2 regions of the Acidovorax radicis genome follow, and region 1 is predicted to be linked to the other one. Evidence: riboswitches for the same ligand, from Rfam matches in the RefSeq annotation. Region 1 holds a riboswitch; the other holds the start of a gene.

Region 1 (7,524 bases):
GTCGTCGCGATCAGGCAGGCCCAGATGCTCCTTGGGCGTCACGTAGCACAGCATGGCCGTGCCCATCCAACCGATCATGGCGGCGCCAATGGCGCTGGCAATGTGGTCGTAGCCCGGTGCGATGTCGATGGTGAGCGGGCCCAGGGTGTAGAACGGTGCCTCATGGCAGGTCTTGAGCTGCTCGGTCATGTTGGCCTGGATCATGTGCATGGGCACGTGGCCTGGGCCTTCGATCATGGTCTGCACGTCGTGCTTCCAGGCCACCTGGGTCAGCTCGCCCAACGTGTGCAGCTCGGCGAACTGGGCTTCGTCGTTGGCGTCCGATGCACAACCGGGGCGCAGGCCGTCGCCCAGGCTGAACGACACGTCGTACGCCTTCATGATGTCGCAGATGTCCTCGAAGTGCTCGTACAAAAAGCTCTCGCGGTGGTGGGCCATGCACCACTTGGCCATGATGGAGCCGCCGCGCGAGACGATGCCCGTGCGGCGGTTAGCCGTGAGGTGGATGTAGGCCAGGCGCACGCCGGCGTGGATGGTGAAGTAGTCCACACCCTGCTCGGCCTGCTCCACCAGCGTGTCGCGGAAGATTTCCCAGGTCAGGTCTTCAGCCACGCCGCCCACTTTTTCGAGCGCCTGGTAGATCGGCACGGTGCCAATCGGCACGGGCGAGTTGCGCACGATCCAGTCGCGCGTGGTGTGGATGTTCTTGCCAGTGGACAGGTCCATCACGTTGTCGGCACCCCAGCGGATCGCCCACACCAGCTTTTCCACTTCTTCTTCAATGCTGGACGTGACGGCCGAGTTGCCGATGTTGGCGTTGATCTTGACCAGGAAATTGCGGCCAATCGCCATCGGCTCCACCTCGGGGTGGTTGATGTTGGCGGGGATGATGGCGCGCCCCCGGGCCACCTCGTCGCGCACGAATTCGGGCGTGATGATGCGCGGGATGCTCGCGCCCATGGGGTTGCCCATCAGGCGCTTTTCACGGCCGGCGTCGGCCATGTACTGCTCCATCCACACGCGCTTGCCGTTTTCGCGGATGGCCACGTATTCCATCTCGGGGGTGATGATGCCTTTGCGTGCGTAGTGCATCTGCGTGACGTTGGCACCCACTCCATTCGTCCTTTTGGCGCGCAGCGGCTTGCGCTGCAGGGCGGCAGCTTCGGCACGCAGCTGGGCGAGGCGCGTGGCGTCTTCGCTCTTTTGGCCATCGTCCAGCGCCACGGGCGCGCGGCCTTCGTAATGCTCCACATCGCCACGGCCGGTGATCCAGCCGCCGCGCACGCTGGCCAGGCCCTGGCGCACATCGATCACGGCATTCGGGTCGGTGTAGGGGCCGGAGGTGTCGTACACGCTGACCTGCTCGCCATTGGTCAGCGCGATGTCGCGCACGGGCACGCGCAGGTCGGTGTGCAGACGGCCGGGGATATAGGCTTTGCGGGATGCGGGGAAGGGCTCGCGCGTGCGTGCCAGCAGCTCGGCAAACTTCTCGGTGCTGGCCAGTTTGGCGTGGGGATCGGGGGCATTCATGGGCAGGTCTCCTGGTTCCGGTGGCGGTGGGGTCTGCTCCGGAATGGACCTGTGCGCCCCTCGGGTGGCTGCGCATGGCAGCACCTGAGGCATGGCGTGCCCACAAGGACTGCGGGCACGGGGACAAGGAGGTCGGCTCTTCTTCCGCCGGTATGAACCGGATCAAGTTCGTCGGGTTCGCAAGGCCTGCCGAATTTCTTCAGCCACCTCGCATCTCAGCGCTTACGCACACCCCGGAGCAGGCGCGAGTATAGGCCAGAGCTCGAAAAGATTGGCCCCCGAGCCCATGCGCCAGTGCCTAACCCAGCCGTCCAACAAGAACGACGGCAAAGAAACACACACCCGCGATCAGGGGCCACTTGAGGACGATAAACCCCAGGCGTTTGTAGCGCGCCTGCCCCGTGCCCGCATAGAAAGCAAACAACACAGCGGCCGTGAGCAACAGCAGCATGGCCAGCCAGCGAACTATCAGCATGGTGAAAACCTACCCAGCGCCCCGATCACCAGGCGCGCACCGGCTGCGAGAAACCGCTTGGCGCCTGGCGGTCGTCCTCGAACGTGACCACCTCCCAGGCGTCGCGCTGGGCCAGCAACTCCCGCAAGAGCAGGTTGTTCATGGCGTGGCCTGACCGAAACGCGCTATAGGCAGCCAGCAGGGGTTTGCCGATCAGGTAAAGGTCGCCCATGGCATCCAGAATCTTGTGTTTGACGAACTCATCGTCATAACGCAAACCATCGCTGTTGAGCACCTTGTAGTCATCCATCACGATGGCGTTGTCGAGCCCGCCGCCCAGCGCCAAACCGTGTGAGCGCATCATCTCCACATCGCGTGTGAAACCAAAGGTGCGTGCCCGGGCAATGTCGCGGCTGTAGTTGCCTTTGCCCAGATCAAACTCCACGCGTTGCCCCGTCGAGTCCACGGCGGGGTGGTCAAAATCAATTTCAAAGCTGAGTTTGTAGCCATGGTAGGGCACCAGCCGCGCCCACTTGACCGCGGCGCCCTCGCCTTCACGCACCTCCACGGGCCGCGTGACGCGAATGAAACGCTTCGGTGCGTTCTGCAGTTCCACCCCCGCACTTTGCAGCAGGAATACGAACGACGCGGACGACCCATCGAGGATCGGCACCTCTTCGGCCGTGATGTCCACATAGAGGTTGTCGATGCCAAGGCCCGCGCAGGCAGACATCAGGTGCTCGACCGTATGCACCTTGGCGCTGCCCACCGAGATGGTGGATGCCAGCCGGGTGTCCGTCACCGCCTCGGCGCGGATGGGGATGTCCACCGGCTCGGGCAGATCAACCCGGCGGAACACGATGCCCGTGTCCGGCTGTGCAGGCCTCAAGGTCAGTTCGACCCGCTGGCCGCTGTGCAACCCGACGCCTACGGCGCGGGTCAGTGTCTTGAGAGTGCGTTGCTGGAGCATGTGCTTATTTTAGTTTCTGCGGCCATACAACGCACGGGACAGCGCTGTCAGCACATGGTTAGCGGCTACACGGGGCCGCCAGCCAAAAAAACAGGCGCAATATCGCGTTTTCACGTACAGCCGGCCCACCCCTCTTCAACGCACAATCGAAACGTGCAGGCTTGTATCTCATGCACTGCATGGCGCCCCGCACCGCTGCGTCGCGACCACAGAACTCACACAACCCACAGACTACAAACCGGCTCCCTGTCTCCGGAAACCCGATGAGCAAACTCAGCTTCAAAATGAAAATCATGCTCATGATCGGCGCGGCGCTTGCAGCGCTGCTGATCATGTCCGTTGCGTCACTGGTCCAGGAGCGGCGGCTGATCACCGACTCGCGCAAGGACATGCTGACCACCGCTGTGCAATCTGCGCGCAGCATCGTGGCAGCCTATCAGGCCAAGGCGGCCAGCGGCGCAATGCCACAGGAAGAAGCGCAAAAAGCCGCCAAAGACGCCCTACGTATGGCACGGTATGGCGGCGCCGACGGCAAAACCGAGTATTTCTACATCTGGACCACCGAAGGGGTTGGCGTGATGCACCCCTTCAAGACCGAATGGGACGGGCAGGACATGCTCGGAAAGGTCAAGGATGGCTCCGGGGTAGACATCATCGGAATGCTTGTGAATGGCATGCGCAGCAGCAAAGACGGCACGGCATTTGTGCCCACGATGTTCGCCCGTCCCGGGCAACAGACCGCCGTGCCAAAGTTGCAATACATCATCAAGGTGGATGGCTGGAACTGGATGGTGGGCTCCGGGCTTTACACCGATGACGTGGACATCCTGCTGCGCCAGGCCCTGCTATCGCGCCTGGTGTTGGTGGTGGCGATCTTTCTCGTGGTGGGGGTGATTGGCTGGTTCGTGTCGCGGTCGGTGCTGCGCCAGATCGGTGGCGAGCCGGCAGAAGCCATTGCCGTCATGTCAGAAGTGGCGCAGGGCAACCTGGACACCCCCATTCCCAATGCCCACCCAGGCTCGATGCTCGACGGCCTCGCGCACATGGTGACCTCGCTGCGACGCCTGGTGACCGACGTGCGTTCGGCCACCGACAGCATTGCCACGGCGTCGACCGAAATTGCCCAGGGCAACAACGATCTGGCCCACCGCACCGAAGACACGGCCAGCAATCTGCAGACCACGGCCAGCAGCATGGAGGAGCTGACCAGCACCGTCAAGCAGACGTCGGAATCCGCCCATACCGCCAACCAGATGGCGACATCCGCCGCCGAAGTGGCCGCGCGCGGAGGCCAGGTGGTGGCGCAGGTGGTGTCCACCATGCAAGACATCAACGCCAGTAGCAAGAAGATCAGCGACATCATTGGCGTCATCGACGGCATTGCGTTTCAGACCAACATCCTCGCATTGAACGCAGCCGTGGAAGCCGCACGTGCTGGCGAGCAGGGCCGGGGTTTTGCCGTGGTGGCCAGTGAAGTGCGCAGCCTTGCGGGGCGCAGTGCAGATGCCGCCAAGGAGATCAAGGCGCTGATCGGCGCGTCGGTCGAGAAAGTCGAGTCCGGCACGCAACTGGTGGGCAATGCGGGCGAGACCATGACGGAAATCGTCGCCAGCGTGCAACGGGTGACCGACATCATTGGGGAAATCCGCGCGGCCACATCTGAACAGAGCCAGGGCATTGCACAGGTCAACACGGCCGTGAACCAGCTCGATCAGATGACCCAGCAGAACTCCGCCCTGGTGGAAGAGTCCACCGCCGCTGCCGACAGCTTGCGCGAACAGGCGGTCAAGCTGACCCAGGTGGTGGCACTGTTCCGCGTCAATGGCAATGCCAGTGCAAACACCAGAGCCACCACGCCAGCGCCCGCCGCCGCGCACCGGCCGTCGCCCAGCCCGGCACCGAGACCGGCTGCGGCCCCGGCGGTTCGCGCAGCAGGGCCACGGCCAGCCTTGGGCAAGCCGACGGCATCGGGCAAGGCGCCCGCTGCGCGGCCAGCACCCACGGCCCGGGCCCCGGTAGCGGCTTTGCCCAGCGCGGCAAACAGCAACAAAAAATCCACGCCCGACAACAACGACGATTGGGAATCGTTCTAGGCCTGAAAGAGCACCGGTGGCGTCGTGGGGAGGCACATCGGGGCCTCCCCGTGTGCCAATCACCGCCAATATCAAGGCCAAGGCGAATACCGCAGCCCTATAAAAGAAGCCCTGCCAGCGGACACTGGCAGGGCTTCTTCTTTTGCCGCCTGATTCACCCCATGGTGATTCGGGCGGCCCGGTGCTTACCGATCAGTCGGCCTGTTTGCGCAGGAACGCGGGGATTTCCAGATCGTCCATGCCGCCAGACGACAGCGCGTCCACGCGGGCTGCTGCCTGGGTGCGGTTGGTGCGCCAGACGCTGGGCACCGACATGCTGCCGTAGTCTGCCTGGCCCGTGCTGGCGTGCCCTCCTTGCAGGCCCCCCACCGCGCCCATTGCGCCCACGCCAGCAACAGGCATCTGGTAGGCGATGTTGTCGGTGCCTGTGCGCAGACCGCCTTGCACCACCGAGATGGGCTGGCGGCGCGCGTTCTGACGCGACAGGCCCGTGGCCACCACGGTCACGCGAATCTCTTCGCCCAAGGTTTCGTCATAGGCGGCACCAAAGATCACGTGCGCGTCGGTCGAGGCATAGGCATTGATCGTGTTCATGGCCTGGCGCGACTCGGACAGCTTGAGGCTGCCCTTGCTGGCCGTCACCAGCACCAGCACGCCCTTGGCGCCCGACAGGTCGATGCCTTCGAGCAGCGGACAGGCGATGGCCTGCTCAGCCGCAATACGGGCACGATCGGGGCCGCTGGCCGTGGCCGTGCCCATCATCGCCTTGCCGGGCTCACCCATCACGGTGCGCACGTCTTCAAAGTCGACGTTCACCTGGCCGTATTCGTTGATGATTTCAGCGATCCCGCCCACGGCGTTCTTGAGAACGTCGTTGGCATGGGCAAAGGCTTCGTCCTGGGTGATGTCATCGCCCAGCACATCGAGCAGCTTCTCGTTGAGCACGACGATCAGCGAGTCCACGTTGGCTTCCAGCTCGGCCAGGCCGTCATCGGCGTTCTTCATGCGGCGGCCGCCTTCCCAGTCGAAAGGCTTGGTGACCACGCCCACGGTCAGGATGCCCATTTCCTTGGCAATGCGCGCAATGACGGGGGCAGCGCCCGTGCCCGTGCCGCCACCCATGCCAGCCGTGATGAACAGCATGTGCGCACCCTGGATGGCGTCGCGGATGTCTTCCACGGCGGCTTCGGCCGCATCACGCGCCTTTTCGGGCTTGCCGCCCGCACCCAGGCCGCTACCACCGAGCTGGATGACACGGTGGGCCGAACTGCGCGTCAGTGCCTGCGCGTCGGTGTTGGCGCTGACAAACTCCACGCCTTGCACGCTGCGGGCAATCATGTGTTCAACGGCGTTGCTGCCGCCGCCGCCCACGCCGATCACCTTGATCTGCGTGCCCTGGTTGAATTCTTCGGCTTCGATCATTTCGATGGACATCTTGGAGCTCCTGTTTCTAGATTCGTATGCAATTGCCAAATGGGGAAGAAGGTGTTGGGTAGGGGGGAGCGCGGCGGTCCTGTACATCGCCATCGCGCCCGCGGTATTCGGTGTGGGCTACCGCGCGCCAGCCAGAGGGGATATTTCATGGTCAGAAATTCCCCACGATGAAATCCTTGAAGCGGCCGAATGCGGTCTTCATCGACCCGCTCTTTTGTGCCACCTTGAAGCCGCGCAACCGCGCCAGGCGCGCTTCTTCGAGCAAGCCCATCACGGTGGCGGCACGGGGCTGGGCCACCATGTCGGACAAGGCGCTGGAATACTTGGGAATGCCGCGACGCACGGGCTTGAGGAAGATGTCCTCGCCCAGCTCGATCATGCCGGGCATGACGGAGCTGCCGCCCGTGAGCACAATGCCCGACGACAGCACTTCTTCATAGCCCGACTCGCGGATCACCTGCTGCACAAGCGAGAAAATTTCTTCCACGCGTGGCTCGATCACACCCGCCAGCGCCTGCTTGCTCAGCATGCGCGGGCTGCGGTCGCCCAGGCCAGGCACCTCCACCTGGGCCTCGGGGTCGGCCAGCAACTGCTTGGCGTAGCCGCTTTCGACCTTGATGTCTTCGGCGTCTTTGGTGGGCGTGCGCAGCGCCATGGCGATGTCGCTGGTGATGAGGTCACCCGCAATCGGGATCACCGCCGTGTGGCGAATCGCACCCCCGGTGAAGATGGCCACGTCAGTGGTGCCGGCACCAATGTCCACCAGCACCACGCCCAGCTCGCGCTCATCGTCGGTCAGCACGGCCTGGCTGCTGGCCAGCGGGTTGAGCATGAGCTGCTCGACCTCCAGCCCGCAGCGGCGCACGCACTTGATGATGTTTTCGGCCGCGCTCTGCGCACCGGTCACGATGTGGATCTTGGCCTCCAGGCGGATGCCGCTCATGCCGATGGGTTCCTTCACGTCCTGCCCATCGATCACGAATTCCTGCGGCTCCACCAGCAGCAGGCGCTGGTCGCTGCTGATGTTGATGGCCTTGGCGGTC
Region 2 (7,524 bases), 2.1 Mb from region 1:
GCCGAAGAGGCCGCCACGCAACTGGATCCCAACGCCATCGGCCACGTGGATCTGCTGCTGCAAGAAGCCCTGCCCGCAACGGCGTTCAGCCAGGCGCGTGTGCTGGGTTCGATGATTCTTGTCGACACTGCCAGCCACAAAACGGCGGCGGCCGTGCTGGTCAATTGACCCACATCAACCGATCAACACCCAAGTCACCCCACCGGGGTGAGGGCCCCTGTAACCAATGTCGGTGAAAGCTCCTAAAATCGAGGGTTTTCACCGCCCCACACAACTGCTGCCATGACCCACGTCGTTTCCGAAAACTGCATCAAGTGCAAGTACACCGATTGTGTGGATGTGTGCCCCGTGGACTGCTTCCGCGAAGGTCCGAACATGCTCGTCATCGACCCCGATGAGTGCATCGATTGCGCCGTCTGCATCCCCGAGTGCCCCGCCAACGCCATTTTTGCCGAAGAAGACCTGCCTGCAGACCAGGTCGCGTTCATCAAGCTCAACGCCGACCTCGCCTTTGCCGATGGCTGGAAGAGCATCACCAAACGCAAGGCCGCTCTGCCCGACGCAGACGAGTGGAACGGCAAGCCCGGCAAGATCAGCGACCTGGCCAAGTGACGCCTGCCCTGAGCCGCTGCGCGCCTTCCTCCTGGGGGACATGCCACCGGCGGCCTGGCAAGGCGGGCCCCGTGATGGCAGTGGCTAGCGGTGCGCCGGTTTACGGCCAGACGGCAGGCCCCACGGCCCTGGCTTGAATCGTCAGACATGATGGAAGAAACAGATGCCGTCGTCATCGGCGCAGGCCCCGTGGGTCTGTTCCAGGTGTTCCAGCTCGGCCTGCAAGGCCTCAAGGCCCATCTGATCGACGCGCTGCCCCATGCGGGCGGCCAATGCGTCGAACTGTATGGCGACAAACCCATCTACGACATTCCGGGCGTGCCCGTGTGCACCGGGCGCGAGCTGGTGGCGTTGCTGCTCAAGCAGATCGCCCCTTTTGCGCCGCACTGGCATTTGGGCTCGATGGTCTCATCCCTCGCACCCCAGCCCGATGGGCGCGTGCTGGTGCAAACAGATACCGGCGCAATGCTGCTGGCCCGCGCTGTTTTCGTTGCCGCAGGTGTCGGCGCCTTTGTGCCGCGCACGCTCAAGACCGAAGGCATTGAAGTGTTTGTCGGCACGCAGGTTTTCTACCAATCGCTGCCCACAGGGTTCGACACCGCAGGCCGCCATGTCGTTGTGCATGGTGGTGACGAAAGCGCCGTGGCCTGTGCCCTCGACCTGGCCGAACGCAGCCCTGCAACACGCATCACGCTCTTGCACCGCCGCGACGTGTTTCAGGCGCCAGACGCCTTGCTACAACGCCTGCAGCACCAGCGCGACACCGGGCGCATCGTTGTCGAAGCGGTTCAGATCACCGGCATCGACACCACCCATGACCACCTCAATGCGTTGAGGGTGGTCGATGCAGAAGGCGCCCAGCGCGCCCTGGCGCTTGATGTACTGGTTGCCGTGCTCGGCCTCTCGCCCCGACTCGGTCCCCTTGCAGATTGGGGCCTGGCCATGGAGCGCAAACAACTCGTGGTGGACCCCGCCACCTTCGCCACCAGCGTGCCCGGCATCTATGCCGTGGGCGATATCGTCACCTACCCGGGCAAACGCAAGCTCATCCTCAGCGGCTTCCACGAAGCCACGCTGGCCGCCTTCGGCGCCGCCGAGTGGCTGGCGGGACACAAGCTGCCGTTGGAGTACACGACAAGCAGTGCGAAGCTGCAGGGGTTGTTGGGGGTTGCTGCGGCACAGAGCTGACAGACGGGGTTTGCCGCAGCCGCACGGCGTCAAAGGTTTGCCGTGTCTTGGTTTGCCCCCCAGAGAGGCTTCAATGTTTGTGCTGCCCACACTCATCTTCCCGCTGGTTTTTGGTCTTGCGATCTATCGCCTCTACCAGATTCCCCGCAAGCTTTGGTCCGGTGAGTTGCGGCTTCCTGGCACGCAACGCATGGTCTTGCTGAGCGCAACGGCAGGCGCATATCTGGTGCTGTTGGTCTACACCATCGCACTGGCCACGCTGTTTTTGCGCGCCCTCTTTTTGTCCGCTGATCAAGGCTCGGCATACATTGCACTGTTCGCGTATCTGGCTGCCTATCCATTTGTCTACTTCGGCGCAGCATGGATTTTTTACTACGGCCTCGGGGCAGATTCGCGATCAGGCCAACAGAATTGTCGAGAGCAATCCACACGGCAAAGCGCCAAGGGCAGCGGAACACTGCACTAAAATCCGCCCCGCACCACTGCAAGCCTGGTGCATTCGCTAGGGGTGTCCACTGCCGACGTTGGCAGGCGGGCTGAGAGAGTCCCTTTGAACCTGATTGAGATCATCCTCGCGCAGGGAAGCCCGTCTGAAACGCCACGCCACACGCAGCGCGGGGCACGGGTCTTTCTTGCGCCACAGGAGCCAAGGAGTCCACATTGAGCACACACGACAACGCATCCGCCAATGAGGCGCTGACACCGGTTTCCACCGCGCAGCGCGTTTTTCGCTGGCACGACCATGCCTCGTTGTGGTTCAGTCTGGGCGTGGGCCTGCTGGTGATGCAGGTGGGTGCCTATCTGATACCAGCGCTGGGTACTCAGGAAGCGGTGTTGTCCATTGTGGCGGGTTCGGTAATAGGGGCGGGATTGCTGGGTTGGGTGGCAAAAATAGGCTGCGAGAGTGGACTGGCCAGCGCCGGCTTGATGCATGCGGTGTATGGCCGCGCGTTCGCGCGGTTGCCCATCGTGCTGAACATCGTGCAGCTAATTGGCTGGGGTACTTTCGAGCTGGTGGTGATGCGCGATGCCACAGTGTCCATCGGGCGCCAGTCGGGCGCCATGGCGGCCGCCTATTGGCCAACACTGGCCACGCTGCTGTGGGGAGGCGTGATCACGCTGCTGATCAGCGGCTCTATGGTGCAGCTGGTGCGGCGCATCATTGCCCGTGTCGCACTGCCGCTGGTGGTGTTGTCGCTGCTGTGGCTGAGCTGGCAATTCCTCGGATTGGCCCACGCGCAGGGGCTGGAGCAGTTGTGGCAGCGGCGCGGCGAAGGCGGCATGGGTGTGATGCCGGCGCTGGACCTGGTGATTGCCATGCCGATTTCGTGGCTCCCGTTGGTGGCCGACTACGCGCGCCACGGCAAAAACGGCAGTGCCGCGCTGCGTGGCACCTGGGCCGGTTATGCGCTGGCCAACGTGTGGTGTTATGCATTGGGCGTGCTGGTGGCGCTGACGCTGCCCAGCGAGGATTTGGTGACCGCGCTGCTGCTGGCGCAGGGCGGGCTGATTGCGCTGTCGCTGATTCTGATCGACGAGGTAGACAACGCCTATGGCGACACGTACTCGGGCGCGGTGTCGGCCCACAGCCTGCTGCCACGCTGGAGCGTGCGCCAATGGGGCCTGGGCGTGGCGGTGCTCTGCACGCTGATGGCGCTGGTGCTGCCGATGCACAGCCTGGAGCCCTTCCTGCTGATGCTCAGCTCCGTGTTCGTGCCACTTTTTGGTGTGATTCTGGGGCGCCTGGCCTTCGGCGCCGACGCGGCGGCCATGCTGCAACGCGCAGGCAAAGCGCATGCCGCACCCATCGCCATCTGGCTGGCGGGCATCGCGTTCTACCACCTGCTGCCCACGGTGGCCCCGGCGCTGGGGTCAGCACTGCCGACACTGGCACTGAGCTTTGTGCTGGCCTGGGGTACACGGCCACGCGGGGTCTGACGGGCTTTGGTTGCTTCTTTTCTGATTGCTTCTTTTTTGATAGCTACTTGCGCTTGATGGATAAGCGCCAGAGCCAGAAAACACTTAAAAACCTACAACACCACCTGTGCCACTGGCGCATAACCGTGATTGAGCGGGCCGTGGCCCTTGCCGGTGTGTACGGCGGCGCCTGCCTGGATAGCCCCCAGGATGTAGGTGCGCGCGCGCTCCACCGCCTCGGGCAGCGCGTGGCCCAGGGCCAGCTGCGCGGCAATGGCCGACGACAGCGTGCAACCTGTGCCATGGCCGTTGTGCGTGGCAATACGTGGCGAGCGCAGGTGTCGAAGCGTGCCATCGGACAGCGCGAGCACGTCCACCACCTCATCACCCGGCAAGTGCCCGCCTTTGAGCAGCACGGCCTGCGCACCGAGCGTGAGCAAAGCGCGGGCAGCGTCGTCCAGCGCACTGATACCGGGGATGGGGCGGCCCAGCAGCAACGCCGCTTCGTCCAGATTGGGCGTGACCACGGTGGCCAGCGGGAACAGGTCGCGCACCAGCACCTGCACGGTTTCTTGGGCCATGAGCCGGTCACCGCTGGTGGCCACCATCACCGGGTCAAGCACCACATGCGGCAAGTGATACCGCCGAATGGCATCGACCACCACGGCAACCACCTCGGGTGCATGCAGCATGCCGATTTTCACGGCATCCACGCCGATGTCTTCCACCACGGCGTCGATCTGCGCGCGCAGCATGTCGGGCGGCACGCCGTGGATGGCACGCACGCCCTGCGTGTTCTGCGCGGTGAGGGCGGTGATGGCCGTCATGCCATAACAACCGAGAGCGCTGAAAGTCTTCAGGTCGGCCTGGATGCCGGCACCACCGCCGCTGTCAGACCCCGCGATGGACAAGACACGTGCGTAGCGAAGGAGTGGCTGGTGCTCAGAGCTGACAATGGGAGTGGAAGAAGTCATGCAAAAATTATGGCCTATGCGCCAGGTCAACAGACGCTTGTAAGGGATGTGCTGTAATTTGTTTTTCCGGACGAAACAGGGGTGTCCCGCCTTTATGGTGTGCGACTGAGAAATACCCTGGGGCCTGCTCAACGTGTCTTGCACCGCGTTGTGCACGACGGCCCCGCTACCCGATCCAGGTCATGCTGGCGTGGGGAGTTTCCACCAACGGCATAGCCCCGTTTTGTCCACTGTTGCCTTTCAGCACACGGACACAACGCCAGCCATATGCCACTTCCCCCCTCTTCCATTGTCATTTTGGGCGCCGGCCTGATGGGTCGATTACTCGCGGTCGAACTGGCCCGCCAGGGGCACCGCATCGATATTTATGACGCTGGCAGCCCCGCCGCAGAAGCCTCAGCCGCCCGGGTGGCTGCAGCCATGCTGGCCCCTTTGGCAGAGTCGGCGATCACCGAGCCAGGCGTCGTGCGCATGGGACACCACGGGCTCACCCGCTGGCCCCAGATGCTGGCGGCGTTGGCTGAGCCGGTGTTCTTTCAGCAGGCGGGCACTCTGATCGTGTGGCACCGCCAAGACGCCGCCGAGGCGCAGCGGCTCACGCGCCAGCTGGAAACCAATCAAACCATCGTGCCCGAGCTGCCCCCCCTGCAAAAGCTCGATGGCGCCGCACTCGCGCAGGCAGAGCCCACGCTGGCGAGCCGCTTTGCCCACGGCCTGTACCTGCCCGGTGAAGGCCAGCTCGACAACCGCCAGCTGCTGGCGGCTCTGGCGGTGGAAATGGACCGGCTATCGGTCCGCGCGCACTGGCACACACCACAGACTCCCGAGGCGTTCACGCCGGGCATGCCCGGCCAGCCGGACTGGGTTCTCGATTGCCGTGGCCTGGGCGCCAAGGGCCACTGGCCCGCACTGCGCGGTGTGCGCGGCGAGGTGGTGCGCATACACGCCCCCGACGTCACGCTGCAGCGCCCCACGCGGCTGGTGCACCCACGCTACCCCATCTACATAGCCCCCAAGGAAGACCACCTGTTCGTCATTGGCGCCACCGAGATTGAATCCGATGACATGTCTCCGGCCAGCGTGCGCTCCACCCTGGAACTGCTCAGCGCCGCGTATGCCGTTCACCCCGGTCTTGCAGAAGGCCGCATCCTGGAGCTGGCCACGCAATGCCGCCCCACGCTGCCCGACAACCTCCCGGCCATCCGGCAGCTGCGCGAGGGCGTGCTCGAAATCAACGGCCTGTACCGCCACGGCTTCATGATTGCCCCGGCCTTGCTGGATGTGGCGCTGGAAGTGCTGAACACGGGACAATCGGGGCTTTCGCAACGCTTTGATCTTGCGCTGGACCTGGAGCCCACTGCCGTGGCCCCGGCCGGCGCCGCTCTCCACGCTTTGGCATGAATATTTCGATCAATCAGATTCCCCACGAACTGCCCGACAACGCCACGGTGGCCGACGCCGTGGCCGCCCTTGCCGCGCGACCGCCCTTTGCCGTGGCCGTCAACACCCATTTCGTGCCCAACACACGCTACGCAGCCCACGTCCTCCAGCCGGGCGACCACGTCGAAATCATCTCCCCTGTGACCGGGGGCTGACCCCTTTGCCATGACACACAACCCTACATCCGACGCTCTGGTCCTTTACGGCCAGACCTTCTCCAGCCGCCTGTTGCTGGGCACTTCGCGATACCCATCGCCTGCCTTCCTGGAGGCCGCCGTGCAGCGCGCGCGCCCGGCCATGGTCACAGCATCCTTGCGCAGACAAGGCAGCAATCCTGCCGAAAGCGGCAGCAGCTTCTGGGAGCTTTTGCGCAAGCTCGACGTACCGGTGTTGCCCAACACCGCCGGCTGCTATAGCGCTCAGGAGGCCATCACTACCGCGCAGATGGCACGCGAAGTGTTCAACACCCCATGGATCAAGCTGGAGCTGATTGGGGACGACTACACCCTGCAGCCCGACACGCTGAACCTGGTGGGCGTGGCCGAACACCTGATCAAGGAGGGATTTCAGGTGCTGCCCTACTGCACGGAAGACCTGGTGCTCTGCCAGCGCCTCGTCGATGTCGGTTGCCAGGCGGTGATGCCATGGGCAGCCCCCATTGGCACGGGCCGTGGCCCTGTCAACCCCTATGCATTGCAGACTCTGCGAGAGCGCCTGAACGTTCCGATGCTGGTGGACGCAGGGCTGGGCCTGCCTTCTCATGCGTGCCAGGTGATGGAATGGGGTTATGACGGCGTGCTGCTCAACACCGCCGTGGCGCTAGCGCAGGACCCTGTCGCCATGGCGGGCGCATTTGCCGATGCGGTGAGCGCTGGGCGCACTGCCTACCGCGCTGGCGCCATGACCGCACAGGATTCAGCGCAGCCAAGCACCCCCGTGCTGGGCACGCCGTTCTGGCACCACGCCCATGCGTGATACCGCAGCGATGGCGCAAGCCATTCTTGAGCACCACGCAGCCACTTTTGCTGGGTTTTCACCCGAACCGACGCCAGAGCCAACCCGCAGCGAACCCGCCTACCTCGCAGCCCTCAGCGCCTGCAGCGCCCTCGGGTTTATCGCCCACGATGCCGAATGCCTTGCGCAGGCATGGCTGGCGCAGAGCCTGCGCACAGGCACATTTCAGGCCGATGCATGGCCTGACAACCCCGTTGATTTTGGCCTGCAGCCCCAGCCCAGGGCGCAGCAGTTCGCCGCATGCCCGCATCAGCTCGGCCTGTATGCCGTTTTGCCCGACGCGCAGTGGGTTGCCCGCATGGCCCGCACTGGCGTGCCCACCGTGCAGTTGCGCTTCAAATTCGACGACGCGGCAACCATTCAACATGAAGTGCAGGCC

The links. A riboswitch is a leader RNA that binds a small molecule or an ion and turns the genes downstream of it on or off. The one in region 1 is predicted to bind thiamine pyrophosphate.
Region 2: another riboswitch for thiamine pyrophosphate. It lies ahead of KI609_RS13815 (purine-cytosine permease family protein); the one in region 1 lies ahead of thiC (phosphomethylpyrimidine synthase ThiC).

The regions. Positions count from the first base shown of each region.
Region 1 is NZ_CP075184.1:881,563-889,086, reverse strand. Features, by position in the region: gene thiC (phosphomethylpyrimidine synthase ThiC) at 1-1,530, opposite strand, end outside; TPP riboswitch at 1,653-1,776, opposite strand; gene KI609_RS03965 (hypothetical protein) at 1,829-2,005, opposite strand; gene lpxC (UDP-3-O-acyl-N-acetylglucosamine deacetylase) at 2,031-2,954, opposite strand; gene KI609_RS03955 (methyl-accepting chemotaxis protein) at 3,218-5,047, shown strand; gene ftsZ (cell division protein FtsZ) at 5,240-6,481, opposite strand; gene ftsA (cell division protein FtsA) at 6,633-7,524, opposite strand, start outside.
Region 2 is NZ_CP075184.1:3,027,043-3,034,566, forward strand. Features, by position in the region: gene KI609_RS13795 (sulfate adenylyltransferase subunit 1) at 1-168, shown strand, start outside; gene fdxA (ferredoxin FdxA) at 283-612, shown strand; gene KI609_RS13805 (NAD(P)/FAD-dependent oxidoreductase) at 763-1,800, shown strand; gene KI609_RS13810 (hypothetical protein) at 1,874-2,266, shown strand; TPP riboswitch at 2,295-2,400, shown strand; gene KI609_RS13815 (purine-cytosine permease family protein) at 2,461-3,738, shown strand; gene thiD (bifunctional hydroxymethylpyrimidine kinase/phosphomethylpyrimidine kinase) at 3,831-4,691, opposite strand; gene KI609_RS13825 (FAD-dependent oxidoreductase) at 4,959-6,092, shown strand; gene thiS (sulfur carrier protein ThiS) at 6,089-6,286, shown strand; gene KI609_RS13835 (thiazole synthase) at 6,297-7,106, shown strand; gene KI609_RS13840 (thiamine phosphate synthase) at 7,099-7,524, shown strand, end outside.